Regions from separate parts of the Bacillus sp. AFS053548 genome, predicted to be linked through region 1. Evidence: a T-box and tRNA genes for the amino acid it is inferred to sense, from the RefSeq annotation. Region 1 holds a T-box; the other holds one or more tRNA genes.
What was found. A T-box is a leader RNA that pairs with one kind of tRNA and senses whether it is charged. The one in region 1 lies ahead of asnS (asparagine--tRNA ligase), so its partner is inferred to be a tRNA-Asn.
Positions count from the first base shown of each region.

Region 2: it encodes a tRNA-Asn, which carries the amino acid that the T-box ahead of asnS (asparagine--tRNA ligase) is inferred to sense. The anticodon was not compared.

Region 1 is NZ_NUHI01000006.1:78,866-86,484, forward strand. Features, by position in the region: gene CN946_RS04165 (iron-containing alcohol dehydrogenase) at 1-344, shown strand, start outside; gene CN946_RS04170 (alpha/beta hydrolase) at 383-1,303, opposite strand; gene CN946_RS04175 (zinc ribbon domain-containing protein) at 1,321-1,566, opposite strand; T-box leader at 2,330-2,568, shown strand; gene asnS (asparagine--tRNA ligase) at 2,620-4,011, shown strand; gene CN946_RS04190 (YqkE family protein) at 4,191-4,445, shown strand; gene CN946_RS04195 (4-hydroxyphenylacetate 3-hydroxylase family protein) at 4,715-6,214, shown strand; gene CN946_RS04200 (IclR family transcriptional regulator) at 6,274-7,020, shown strand; gene CN946_RS04205 (3-hydroxyanthranilate 3,4-dioxygenase) at 7,073-7,612, shown strand; gene CN946_RS04210 (amidohydrolase family protein) at 7,597-7,619, shown strand, end outside.
Region 2 is NZ_NUHI01000015.1:238,434-246,052, reverse strand. Features, by position in the region: gene CN946_RS09330 (peptidoglycan D,D-transpeptidase FtsI family protein) at 94-2,271, opposite strand; gene CN946_RS09325 (MFS transporter) at 2,375-3,592, opposite strand; gene CN946_RS09320 (superoxide dismutase) at 3,711-4,319, opposite strand; tRNA gene CN946_RS09315 (tRNA-Ser) at 4,528-4,617, opposite strand; tRNA gene CN946_RS09310 (tRNA-Met) at 4,630-4,706, opposite strand; tRNA gene CN946_RS09305 (tRNA-Asn) at 4,719-4,793, opposite strand; gene CN946_RS09300 (DUF1189 domain-containing protein) at 5,108-5,866, shown strand; gene CN946_RS09295 (hypothetical protein) at 5,985-6,317, shown strand; gene ispG (flavodoxin-dependent (E)-4-hydroxy-3-methylbut-2-enyl-diphosphate synthase) at 6,435-7,535, shown strand; gene CN946_RS09285 (sulfate/molybdate ABC transporter ATP-binding protein) at 7,593-7,619, opposite strand, start outside.

The DNA.
Region 1 (7,619 bases):
CTGCAGTAACAGATATTCCACACGGCGGAGGATTAGCCATTATTTTCCCTCATTGGATGGAATATGTAATGAGCGAAAATGTTGATCGTTTCTGTCAATTTGCAGATAGAGTATTTGATATTAGGCAAGAATCAATGTCAAAAGAAGAATGGGCATTAGCTGGTATTAAAGCTTTACGTACATTCTGGAACCAGATAGGTGCGCCAAGTCGTTTAAGTGAGTACGGTATTACAAAAGAGCAACTACCTGAAATGGCTGCTAAAACGGTTAAATACGGTCCATTCGGTTACTTCAAAAAATTAGATCAAGAAGATGCATTGAAAATTTTAGAGGCAGCTCTTTAAGAATAAAAACTGGACAGAGAAATAACTCTGTCCAGTTTTTATATTGAATGATGGTTAACGCCAATATTATTTAAAAAAGATGAAACAATAGAATAGTAATCATCTTTGTTTTCATTTAAACTCATAGCGTGAGCACCATTTTCAGCAATGAATAGTTCTCTCTTATTTTGATTTTTCGCTTCAAATAATTTAAGTGTATGTGTAAATGGAATATAAGGATCTGGTTTACTATGAACAAATAAAACGGGATTTTTAATATTATGTGTTGCCAGTAAAGGGGAAATATCTTTAATGAAAAATCCATTCCGAAGCTTTAACCAAATGCTAGAAACTGGAAGGATTGCCCATTTAGGAAGTTTATAATCCATTTTCAAACGATATGTAAGCTGTTCCTCAAATGTAGAGAACGCACAGTCTGAAATATAGAAGGCTGCAGAATCCTCAACAAAACCAGCATATTGTAACATTGTGCAAGCTCCCATTGACTCCCCATGAATGCCAAGAACAATCTCACCTTTTAAATCCTTTAAATATTGAACCACAGTTTGTAAGTCATATTTCTCATAATATCCGTAGCTAGTTGTTTGTCCACCTGACTCCCCATGTCGCCTATGATCATAAGTAAGTACATTAAAACCAAGCTTTAAAAATAGCTCAGCATATTTAATAGAGTTATTCTTATTAACCGTTATACCATGTGTAATAATAACCCAATTATTTGTATCAAAGGCCTCAAACAAGTATCCCTTTAATTCATACCCATAACGAGATTGAATAGAAAAGGGTTGTTTTTGAACAGAACGATACAATCCTTCATCAAATCGGAAATTTTCCAACTCGCGCTGATAAATAAACTCAAGTGAATTTGTTTTCATAAACAAAACTTGCTGCGTAAAATAATAGCCAACTCCAATAAAATAAATGAGAAAAAGAACAGCTACAACAAGCCAAATCATCATAATAGAACCATCACTCTCTATCCAAAAAGAATATCAAGAATTGTAGTTAACTCACCACGGGTTTTACCTTCTAAAATTGAAGGATTATAAACCTCAACAAAACCACAATTTAAACAAGAAACAAATAAAAAATGATTATAATCAATATCAAGTAGCTTACTTAAACCTGAACCAGACATTGATACTTCTTTAGTTTTAGCGTGTGTATGTTTACATTTCGAACAAACAAATTTATCCTTTAACAATTCTTCTGCTCTAGCCATAAAAAACCCTCCTTTTTAGTAAAGTGTATCATAGGAAAAAGAAAATTTATTAAATGGATTTTGACAATTAAATCAAAAATGATAAGTTTGAAAATTGATCATTGATCGCTTAATGTTCATAAAAAATCCTCCCATGATATAACAGATTCATGAGTAATGGAGTTTGATTACCCATAAGCTGTCTATGAGGAAGTAAAAAGGGAAGATATACTTTGGACAATCCTTCTTTTTACTAACTGAGTATCTTTGAATGATACAAATATCAGCAAATTTTGTTTTTGTAATAGATATCAAATTATTACAAGGGGAATCGATATGAGCGTTAAATTTTTTTCACTATCGCCAACAGCTTTTCAAGTGTTGAAAGCAGGAGAATCGCATCCTAAAAAAGTAAAGCGAATTGTGTATGGACAAGCAACATGATGCAATGGTGTAGCAACGCTTTATTTTACAGACAATGGGTTAGCCACTGGTAATCCATTGTTAACAGCGATCGACTATGCAGTGGCAAGTGTATATTCTACAAACGTTAATATAAATGCAAGACCGAGAGAAGAATGTCGCTGGAAAAAATGTAATTTGCACTTGTTAAGAATGGTTTTGTAAAGGCTCTAAGTGGGAAATGTTGTGTGTCAAATAGATTCAATTAATTTAAGATGTTTAAAAGTAGAGATTCAAATGAATATATTTTAGGGGACAACTAGACAAGAGATTATAATTTATGATAAATTATACAAGAAAAATTCCTTTAAAAACTACATATTTTAAATCGATGAAAAGGAAAGTAGTTTTTGCTATATTCGATAGCGAGCTAGGGACGGTGGAAGCCTAGTGATGAAGCATGAATGAAGAACACCTTTGAGTTCTAACCGAACGGGATCTCTTAAGTAGGCTTAGACGTTACCAGCACGTTATTAACTGGGATAAGCAGTGTTAGCTTTAAAGTTGGTCATATTATGACAATTTGGGTGGTACCGCGGAAGTTAGTCTTTCGTCCCTTTTATAGGGATAGAAGGCTTTTTTTATTGGAAAATTAACATAAGGAGGCTAATTATGATAAAGACTGTAGTAAAAGATTTATACAGAAATCAAGAAAATTTTAAAGACAAAACCGTTCAAATTTCAGGATGGATTCGAACTCTTCGTGATTCTAAAACAATTGGTTTTATGGAGTTAAACGACGGTACATTCTTTAAGAGTGTACAAATAGTATTTGAGGACAATCTTGATAATTTCAAAGAAATTACGAAGTTACCGATTAGCTCTACTGTTTTAATAGAAGGTGAATTTATTCCAACTCCGGAAATGAAACAACCTTTTGAAATTAAGGCAACAAAAATTGTGATTGAAGGATTATCAGATACAGATTATCCATTACAAAAAAAGAGACATTCTCTTGAATATTTAAGAACAATAGCACATTTACGTCCAAGAACGAATGCATATTCAGCGGTTTTCAGAGTAAGATCACTTGCATCATATGCCATTCATAAATTCTTTCAAGAAAAAGGATATGTTTATGTACATACACCGATTATTACTGGAAGTGACACAGAAGGCGCAGGAGAGATGTTCCGTGTGACTACAATGGATCTGAACCAAGTTCCAAAAGCTGAAGGTGGAAAAGTGGATGACGGCGCGGATTTCTTCGGCAAAGAAACTAACTTAACTGTAAGTGGACAATTAAATGGTGAAGCTTATGCCCTTGCTTTCCGTAATGTGTATACATTTGGTCCGACTTTTAGAGCAGAAAATTCAAATACTGCACGACATGCCGCAGAATTCTGGATGATTGAGCCGGAAGTTGCTTTTGCAGAACTACCAGATATCATGGATCTTGGTGAAGACATGGTTAAGTTTGTAATTAATTACGTATTTGAACATGCACCTGAAGAAATGGACTTCTTTAATAGCTTTATTGATAAAACACTTATTGAAAGATTAAAGAATGCATTAGAATCTGACTTTGGTAGAGTTACTTATACTGAAGCTGTTGAATTATTACAGAACTCTGGTAAAAAGTTTGACTACCCAGTAGAATGGGGAACAGATTTACAAACTGAACATGAACGTTACTTAAGTGAGGAAATTTACAAGCGTCCAGTATACGTAACTGACTATCCGAAAGAAATTAAAGCATTTTATATGAGAGCGAATGAGGATGGCAAAACAGTAGCTGCGACCGACTTATTAGTTCCTGGTATTGGCGAATTAATCGGAGGAAGTCAACGTGAAGAAAGAGAAGACGTCCTTGTAGAGCGAATCAAAGAACTTGGTATGAATGAAGAAGATTACTGGTGGTATCTAGAGCTTAGAAAATACGGCGGTACAAAACATTCTGGTTATGGAATTGGATTTGAGCGACTTGTTATGTATTTAACAGGAATGAAAAACATCCGTGATGTAATACCATTCCCACGTACACCAGGAAATGCAGATTTTTAATATAAAAATGAACAATAGGATGCTGCGGCATCCTATTGTTTTTATGAAGAACCAAAAGAATCTGAGTTTTAGCATTTGAAAAAAGAGAAATAGTAGTTTTATAATAAAAGCAAAGATGAAATACTTCTCTTTCTACTATAAATTAATGATAAAATAATGGAAATGGAAGGTGAAATAAAATGAAAAAAAGAAAACCACAGCAGCCTGTAAAACCGGCGTATGAACAGAAGGAAAAAATATCATTAGGATCATTAATGAATGAAGAAATTCTTCAAAAATTAAAAAATACAAAAAAACAATTGCAAGAAAATGAAACGAAGATAAAGGAGGAAGAAGAAGCACGTATTCGTGAAGAAAAGAGATTACGTGAGAAAAATAAATCATTCGAAGAGTTATTAAACGAGAGCAATATCTCTTGGAAGGACTTTAAATAAGACGCGAAATGACGTCTTATTTTTTTTTTGCATGTGTAAAAAATTAATTTAATCATTTTTTTTATAAGAAATTTCACATTGTGAAATTTTTTGATTGTTCAAAATTTTATAATTTTTTATAGTAAAATTAAGTTAAACAAAAGGTAGTAGGTGGTGTAAATAATTTAAGATCGTGAAATCGTTCTTTTTGAAAGCGCTTTAAAAATTTTCCGAATTCGATTTAAAAAAAATGTTCAAAAAATTACATATCGGAGTGGAGGAATTATTAAATGGGTATTCGTACAGGAGCGCAATATATTGATGGACTAAGATCTAAGAAGCCAGAAGTATGGCTAGGTGGAGAAAAGGTAGAAGATATCGTAAACCATCCAGTTTTCAAACAACCGATTCTAGAGATTGCAAAATTATATGATATGCAGTTCGATCCAGCTTATCAAGACAAAATCACACATATTTGTGAAGAAACTGGTGAGCGAATTTCTAATGCATTTTTAGTGCCTAAGTCATCTGAAGATATTAAAAAGCGTGGAGATTTGTTCGAAGCATATGCAAAGTCAACATTTGGTTTAATGGGAAGAACACCAGATTTCTTGAACATTGTTTTAACTTCAATGGCAAGTAATTCATGGTTTTTAGATAAATATAATCCAGAGTGGTCAAAAAATGTCCAAAATTATTTCAAATTTGTTCGTGATAACGACATCTTCTTAACGCACGCAATTATTAACCCACAAAATGATCGTAGCAAGCCATCTTATGAACAAAAAGATTTATTTACTCATTTAGGTGCTGTTGAAGAAACGGTTGATGGATTAGTCGTTAGAGGGGCTAAAATGCTTGCAACATTAGCACCAATTACAGATGAAGTCATTATTTATTCATTCCCTGGATTCCACGAAGGTGATGAGCGATATGCTTTAGCATTTGCACTTCCGATTGACACGCCGGGATTAAAGATTTTATGTAGAGAGCAAATGCAAGATGGTAAAAGATCATTTTTTGATCATCCATTAGCATCTAGATTCGAAGAAATGGATGCTGTCCTTGTATTTGAAGATGTGTTAATTCCTTGGAATCGTGTATTTATTCATAATAATGTTGAAGCTGCAAATAATCTATATCCAAAAACAGGTATTGCACAACAGCCTGCTCACCAGTCTGGCGTAAGAGGCTACGTAAAATTAGCTTTTGCAGTAGAGGTAGCATGCAGGTTAGCTGATTCAATTGGAGTAGATGTTTATTTAAATGTCCAAAATGACTTAGGTGAATTACTACAATCAGTTGAAACAATTCGTGCTTTACTTCGAGTTTCCGAAATAGAGTATGAGACATTACCTTCAGGCGAAGTAAGACCGGCATGGGAACCACTTGAGACGATTCGTGGCTTGCTTCCAACTATGTACCCAAGAGCAATTGAAGTGATTCAAACAATTGGTGCAGGTGGCTTATTAATGTCACCAACAGAAGCAGACTTTGAACATCCTGAGCTAAGAGATGCTATGGATAAATACTATGTTGGACGTGAAGGGGTATCCTCTTTAGACCGAGTTCAATTATTCAAACTTGCATGGGATTTATGTGGAGAAGCTTTTGGACAAAGAGCACTTCAATATGAAAGATATTATACTGGTGATCCAATTCGAAAAAGAGCCATTTACTATAACCAAATGAAACGTAAGAAAACGTTTAGTATGGTGGACGATGCATTAAACGGAGCAAAAAACTTAAAAGGAGTATCGACTAATCTAGCGAATTCTAAAGTTAACTGATTAATTTTAGAAAGCAGGGATTTTATGAGATTTTTTAGCATCAAAGAGGAGGGGATCTAATGATCTCTTCAGTTCAAAAGATTTCTAGAATATTAGATTGCTTTACAGAAGAAGAACCAGTCCTAGGAAATTTAGCAATAGCTGAAAAGTTAAATATGAATGCAAGCTCGGTCCATCATTTAGTTCGAACGCTTTGTGCTGAAGGGATTTTAATTCAGGATAGTAAGAAAAAGTATCGACTTGGTTGGAAGCTGCTTGAATGGAGTAATCACGTTATGTATCAACAAGACATATATAGTGAAGCCATTCCATTATTAGAAAATTTACTGAAAAATTATGATAGTACCGTTCATATCGGAATGTTTGATAAAGGGGACGTAAGATTTGTCTTAAAAGTTTCCTCTAAACATTCGATACCTGTCCCAACATTTATAGGAGCTAAACGGCCTGCATATTGTACGAGTACCGGTAAAATTCTACTATCATATAATCCAGCATACTTAAAAACAACGATTGAAAAAGGCTTTAAAGCTTATACAACAAATACAATTACGACTATTGATGCATTAAAAAAAGAGATGACTGCGATTAAAGAGAATGGCTATAGCATTAGTAACAATGAAAATGATCTAGGATTATTCGGAATTGCAGCGCCAATTCAAACATATACTGGTCAAACTTTTGCAGCATTAAATATGGTTGGACCAGTTTCGTATATGATGAGCCAAGACATTGGTCGAATGATTCAGGATGTTGTGAAAACTGCTAAAACAGTCTCAAATCAGCTTGGTTATATTAATGCGTAATGATAGCGCTTACTTAAGTTCAAATAAAAATGAATTAATTGGAGGATTAGAGATGAATCTTAAAAGTCGAGTTTTTAATATTTTCAAATTGATTGAGGATAATAAAGAGCTATTAAAACCACCAGTTAATAATAAAGTTATTTGGGAAGATTCAGAGTATGCTGCAATGATTATTGGAGGACCAAATAAACGTAGAGACTTCCATATCGACCCTGCAGATGAATTTTTCTTTCAAATTAAAGGCAATTGCTATGTTGAGTGTATTACACCGGATGGTAAGCGTGAAGTTGTAACAATTGGAGAAGGTGAAATTTTTATGCTTCCTTCTTTTGTTCCACATTCACCTCATAGAGTAAAAGATTCATATGGAATTGTGCTTGAACGAAAAAGAGCAGAAGGTGAATTAGAAAGCTTTGTTTGGTTCTGTGATGAGTGTAATGAAGAGATGCATAAAACGACAGTTCAATTAACGGATATTGGTACGCAAGTAAAAGAAGCGATTGAACAATTTAATGCTAGCCTTGAATTAAGAACATGTAAAAACTGTGGTCATGTCATGAAAGAGGAAGCGGATGAATGGGTATGCGTATAGACTTTCA
Region 2 (7,619 bases), on a different contig from region 1:
AAAGATTATGTAAATAAGTTCAGAAGAAGAATGAAGAGTGTAAAAAAGGAGTTTTCCAAATAAAAAAAGAGAAGGGTTTAATCCCTTCTCTTCTTATTGATTTTTATTTTGAGTATCTTGGTTATCTTGACTATTTTGATTGTCTTGTGTGTCTTGATTATCTAAATTGTCTTTTGGTTCGTCATTATAAATAGATTGTCTTTCTTTTTTCAATTTAAAGTATTCATCCATAATATCTCGGCCAATGTATTTATTTACTGGTGCTTGGTCAGTTTGCAACCAAGGAACTACTACTACAAAGGCAATTTCAGGATTGTCATACGGAGCATATCCCATCAATGTTTCATTATAAGTTTTTTGTGGCCCATTGTATTTTTTACGATCTGGACCGTCGTAGACAGATTGGGCTGTACCTGTTTTACCGGCTATTTTATAGTCTACGCCTATGAAGTATTTGCGAGCAGTACCACCAGTCTCATTATATACTTTGATCAAACCTTGTTTAACATGATCGATGTATGATTGTTTCATATCTATTCGATTTAATACTTTAGGTTTTACTTCTGTTCTTATAACACCAGAATCTTCACCTATAGAAGGCTGTCTTATTTCTTTTGCAACATGCGGTTGAATTCTATAACCGCCATTAGCAATTGTAGATACATATTGAGCTAATTGAAGTGGTGTATAAGTATCATACTGCCCAATTGCCATATCTAGTAGGAAACCTGGGCTTTTGTCTACACCCTTAAATCCAATTGCTTCATTTGGTAGATCAATTCCAGTTTTAACACCAAGCCCGAATTGACTGAAACTGTTTCGGAATGTATCAAACGCTTTTACGTCGATATCTAAAGGCCTATTTTCAACATAATTTGCATGTCCAATAGCCATAGCCGTTCGGAACATATAAACGTTTGATGAATATTTTAAGGCATCTAAATCATTAATCCATCCGAAGTTTTTATATGACGCTTTTACTGGTGTTCCCGCAATTTTAATCGGTGTATCGAATTGCCTTTGTCCTGGAGTAATTGCTCCTGTTTGATAACCAGTTAAAAGAGTTGCACCTTTTACTGTTGAACCCATCTCATAAGATGAAGTAAGATTTCCTGTTGCGTAATCTACAACTTTATTTTTGCCTGTCTTTTTGTCTTTAACAATTTGCTTTCCAGACATAGCTAAAATTTCACCCGTTTTCGGGTTAATCATTGTAACAAATGCTCTGTCCAAATATCGACCATTTGACGTTGCTTTTGCTTGTAAAAGCCTATCTTTAATTATTGAATCAACTTTACCTTGAAGTTCCATATCAATTGACAGTACTAAATCACTTCCAGGTTCCCCTTCAGTAATCACTTTCGTATCAACAACATTTCCATTTGAATCAATAACATTTTGTGCCTTACCTTTTGTACCACGTAAAACATCTTCATATTGCTTTTCAATATAACTTTTTCCTACACGATCATTACGGTCATAACCCCGTGCTAAATAATAATCGACATTTTGAGCAGGTAATCCTTCTTTTTCAGAAGTAATATTACCTAAAATTGTTCGGAACGTATCACCATAAACGTATTTTCTTTCCCAATTTGTCGTTACATCTACACCTGGAAGCTGGTCCAAATGTTCACTAACTGTTGCATATTCTTTTTCAGTAACTCCCTCACTTTTAATTGTTTGTGGAGTTAGTGCATAACCAGCACTCATTTGCTTGTAAATTGCAAGTATCTGTAAGTCATTTGCACTAAGAGAATTGATATGATCAGCTGTAATTTTATCAATCTGTAAATTATAGTAAGCCTTATTGTAAGCAGCGTCATCATCTTTATTTTGGGCTTTTAGTGTTTTATCCTCTTCTTTTGAAACTAGTTTTTTTGCATCTTCAGGATTTGTTAATAACCAATAATCTTTTCGATCTCGTTCTGTTATTTTATTAGTTGGCATCTTAAGATAACTTTTTAACTTTGTAGCCATTGTTAATAACTCACCTGAAGTTGTCCCTTTTTTTCTTGTATACGTAATTGTACGTAAAGGCGTATTATCTACGACAACCTTTCCGTTACGATCTAAAATTTTTCCCCTTGGTACAGCTTGATCGACGGTCATATTTTCTGTACGCTCTAATTCTAATTTATAGTCTTCACCTTTAACAATTTGTACGACACCTAATCTTAGAATTAAAAAAGAAAATAAGACAAACACAAGAAAAAATAGTGTATTCAGTCGTGTTGGTAATGTGATTTTATATTTCTTAGGCTTATTCATTTTTTCTCCTCTTTTTTCAACAATTACTAATTCTACATATTAATATTTTAATGATTTGGAAAAAAGAATCACTGCTAAGTTTTTGACAATTTAGTGACAATACTTAAGCATGCTTATATTCTAATTTTCTCATTACGAAATAGACCAAAAAGTGTCCTGCACCAAATAAACACATTAATAATGGAATAACTTGTTCTGGTTGGAATAGTGATGTACATACAATGAAAACTGCAATAGAAAACATTCTACCGCTATTTAAATACACTTCACGTATTACGATATATTCCACTCTATATTCCCTGGCCTTATACGATTTTCCTATTATATCATATGTTAAAGATAAGTAAGGTACTAAAATGATTGGATATGCCAAAGAAATTATTGCACCGTAAATGATTAATAAAGGAAACGAAACTTTAAAAGCGATTACAAAAACAGCGCAGAATAATAGAAAACCACCAATAAATATAGCTTTCATTCTAAAATTTTCTTTTATAATCCTTGTAACAATATAATAGGTAATAAAGCTAATTAACGATGTAATTAATCCGTATTTCCCCAGAGCAAATTCACTTCCCGTAGATAAGTAAATATAAATTGAAATAACAAACATAAAAATCCCTTCACGAATCCCCTGAAAGAAATTAGCATAAGTTACTTTCCGCCAATTTTCATTTAATTTTCTTTCTTGAATGACGCGCTTAATATTGAATTCACTATCAAGTTCCCGTCTAACTAAGAAATAACTTAAGACTACTGCACATATAAATAAAATAACTGCAGCAAGAAACACAAAATGATAACCTTTATTTCCGATCATTGAAGAAATAATCGCTCCAGCTATAAATGGGCCAAGCATTCCCGTGAACGAATTAATTAGCCCTAAAAAACCATTAAAAAATTGTCTAGTTTCAGGTTCAGTAACTTCAAACGTTAATAAGTTAAACGCTAAATAGTAACAGCCATTACCTACCCCTAAAATCGCTCCAATCAAAATTGTTGCTAATAATGTCTTCGTTTCAAATAGTAAAACGACTATGTAGAATATCGCCAAAAAAGAAATACCCACTCTTAAAATGACAACTCGATCAATTGTTTTAGCTAATCTGCCTGCTATTACGAATGTAAGAGCTTGAAAAAATGCGATCGAAAATTGGTACGAAGCAATTGGTAAATAATTATTTGATTGCTTCCACAAATAAACATTTACAAATGTACTAGATAAAGCTGTCGCTAAAGTAAACAATCCACCGACACTCAGTAAAAGAACTAAATCTTTATTTAAATCTACGTCACCTAATAAAAATTTCCACTTACTCATATTAAACTCTCCTTTGTCTCATGAACTAGTTTTCCGAGTAAATGAAAATTTATCCTTTTTTGAAACATAAAAAAAAAACACTACTTAAATAAATTAAGTAGTGTTCATTTTTTATAAATTATTTAGCAGCTTGGTATAATTCTTCTACTTTTTCCCAGTTTACTACATTCCAGAATGCACCAACGTAATCAGGGCGTTTGTTTTGGTAGTTTAAGTAGTAAGCATGCTCCCATACATCTAAACCTAAGATAGGAGTTTTACCTTCCATTAAAGGTGAATCTTGGTTAGCTGTGCTAGTCACTTCTAACTCACCATTGTTTACTACTAACCAAGCCCAACCAGAACCGAAACGAGTTAATGCAGCTTGAGTGAAAGCAGCTTTTAACTCATCTAAGCTACCGAATTTAGCGTTAATTGCTTCAGCAACTTCACCAACTGGAGTGCCTGTGCCTTCTGGAGTTAATAAAGTCCAGAATAAGCTATGGTTAGCATGTCCACCACCATTGTTACGTACAGCTGTACGGATACCTTCTGGAAGTGCATCTAAGTTTGAAATTAATTCTTCAATTGAAGAAGTAGCTACTTCTTTACCTTCTAAAGCAGCGTTTAAGTTTGTTACATATGTATTGTGGTGACGAGTGTGGTGAATATTCATTGTTTCTTTATCAAAGTGTGGCTCTAATGCATCATAAGCATAAGGTAATTGTGGTAATTCAAATTTTGACATTTTTTATTTCCTCCCAAAGATAATAGTGAATTTCAATTTAAAGTTATCAAATATACCGAAAGATTTCAATAGTTATGCTTGAGAAAAGGGAAAGAAAGTAAAAAAGATTAATTTTTGGAAGAAAATTATTTAAGCGTTGGGGATCATAGAAGATATAAAAAACGAAAAAAGTCTTCAACATGAAAGTTGAAAACTTTTTCACTAATTAAGGAGTAAGAGGGATTCGAACCCCCGCGGGCTGTTACACCCCTGTCGGTTTTCAAGACCGATCCCTTCAGCCGGACTTGGGTATTACTCCATAATAAAATATTGGTAGCGGCGGAGGGAGTCGAACCCACGACCTCACGGGTATGAACCGTACGCTCTAGCCAGCTGAGCTACACCGCCAAACTATATAAATGGCTCCGCAGGTAGGGTTCGAACCTACGACCACTCGGTTAACAGCCGAGTGCTCTACCACTGAGCTACTGCGGAATAATTCGTGTTGTCCTTAAGACAATATTTAATTTATCATGTTTCAAACTAGACGTCAATACTTTTTATTATTTTTTTGATTATTAATTTATATTAATTATTTTTTAGTGAAAATAAATTGTTTTATCGAGATTTAAAGCCAAACTTAAGTACGATTCTTAAACCATTGTCTTGCTCTTCTTATTTACTCTTATCATTTTAATTAAAGTTTAATATTCAATGACCAAAAAAAGATTATAATATACAAAATAGCCCGAAAGTTACATAATAAATTTCGGGAAGTGAAATAACATTAAATAAGAAAGGATGAGTTTATGAATATATTTAAACAATTTTGGTTTAGTTTATACTCTCCAAAAACAATATCAAGATATAGACTCCAAAAAATCGGTAAAACAATCTTTTTTCTTTTCCTACTAGCAATTTTATATACTCTTCCGGGTTTCTTTTCATTTGAAAAAAATGTGAAGCTTCAGGTGAACAATGTTTCTGATTTGCTTAAAGACAATATTCAGTCAATTTCTTTAAACAAAGGAGCTATATCAATTAACGATAATACGCCGTTCGAACGAAATATCGGCGAATATAAATATGCTTTTTATCCAAATGAAACAGTTATACCTTCAAAATTAAAAAATGAACAATTTGCTGTTGTTGTTTTAAAAAATAGAGTAATTATTAAAAATGATAAAGGAGAGCAAGATTACCCTTACCCTTCATTAAAATCTACAAAAATAAACAAAGCAGACGTTTCAAAATTTATTAAAAATATTAAAGAAGCTCTTCCAGTATTTTTAATCGCATTATTTTCCCTATTTTATTTAGGCTCTTGTATCTTCATATTTATAGTTGCTACATTATTAGCGTTTTTAACAGCTTTATTTAAATCGACTAAGCACTTGCCTTTTAGACAACGCTTTGCAATGGTTTCGTATAGCTTAACACTACCTACTGTTATCTATTTATTGCTAGGGTTATTGAAAATAAATATTCCATTCCAAACTTTAATTTTTATTTTGATTACAGTTGGTATGTACACATTAACAATTAAAAATTTACCTTCTAAAAAATAATGTTTACTGAAGTGTGTTTCACACTTCTTTTTTTTTGCTAAAATATTTATTAGTCCAAGCTCCTAGTAGGAATATTCGTTGTGGACAAGCATATAGTCTACAAAAGGAGTGATTATTAATGAAAAAAATAGCTTTTTTACTAGGTTCTTTATTGCTTGCATATATAATATTTTTTGACCTACAAGTAGGGACAATCCCAACTAAACATATAGCTACAGTGGCAAAAGCAACAAAATCAGAAACAAAAGCAACCTCACTTCTAAAATATGAAAAAATTCAAGTTAAAAATGGTGACACTGTTTTAGGAATTATCGAAGACCTTAACCCTGATTTTAACCAGCCAATTAGCCAAATTACAAAAGATTTTAGTGCATTAAACAATGGACTTTCACCTGCTAAAATTCAAAGTGGAAAATCATATAAATTCCCAATTTACTCTTCACAAAAATAAAATTTGTGATATATTTCTTTAGAACCAGTTGATAAAAAGAGTAATCATGTAGAAAATATGATAATGTAGATTTATACAAAATAGAAATAAAGTTATTTTTGAAGGAGCGAGTTACTCGTGAACGAAATTACACATAGAAGTAAAACACGTGCAGTTAAAGTAGGTAATGTAGTTGTTGGTGGAGCGAATGAAATTTCGATCCAAAGTATGACAACGACAAAAACACACGATGTTGAAGCAACAGTTGCAGAAATTAAACGACTTGAAGAAGCTGGATGTCAGATTGTTCGAGTTGCAGTACCAGACGAAAGAGCTGCGAATGCAATTGCTGATATTAAAAAACAAATTAACATACCACTTGTTGCAGATATACACTTTGATTATAAATTAGCCTTAAAAGCAATTGAAGGCGGAGTAGATAAAATAAGAATTAATCCAGGTAATATCGGTCGTAAAGAAAAAGTTGAAGCAGTAGTGAATGCTGCTAAAGCTAAAGGAATTCCAATTCGTATCGGTGTTAATGCTGGTTCATTAGAAAAACGAATCTTAGAGAAATATGGTTACCCAACTGCTGATGGAATGGTTGAAAGTGCATTACATCATATTAAAATCCTTGAAGATTTAGATTTCCATGACATCATCGTTTCGATGAAAGCATCTGATGTAAACCTTGCAATTGAGGCATATGAAAAAGCTTCAAAAGCATTCAATTATCCTTTACATTTAGGTATTACTGAATCAGGCACTTTATTTGCTGGTACAGTTAAGAGTGCCGCTGGTTTAGGTGCAATCATTAGTAAAGGGATCGGAAATACAATGCGTATCTCATTAAGCGCAGATCCAGTTGAAGAAGTAAAAGTTGCAAGAGAATTACTTAAATCTTTCGGTTTATCTTCAAACGCTGCGACATTAATTTCTTGCCCAACATGTGGTCGAATCGAAATTGACTTAATTAGTATTGCGAATGATGTTGAAGAATACATTTCAACATTAAAAGTACCAATTAAAGTTGCCGTACTTGGATGTGCAGTAAACGGTCCTGGTGAAGCACGCGAAGCAGACATCGGTATTGCTGGAGCTCGTGGTGAAGGATTACTATTCCGTCACGGGGAAATCGTACGTAAAGTACCAGAAGCAACAATGGTTGAAGAACTAAAACGCGAAATCGATATCATTGCCAAAGAAAAACTAGCTGAACTAGAAGCAGCAAAAGGTTAATAATAACAAAAAGGTTAAGGACACTGCTCCTTAACCTTTTTATTTTTTCCTATCTTTTCAAATAGAATAATCTTGAGGACTAAA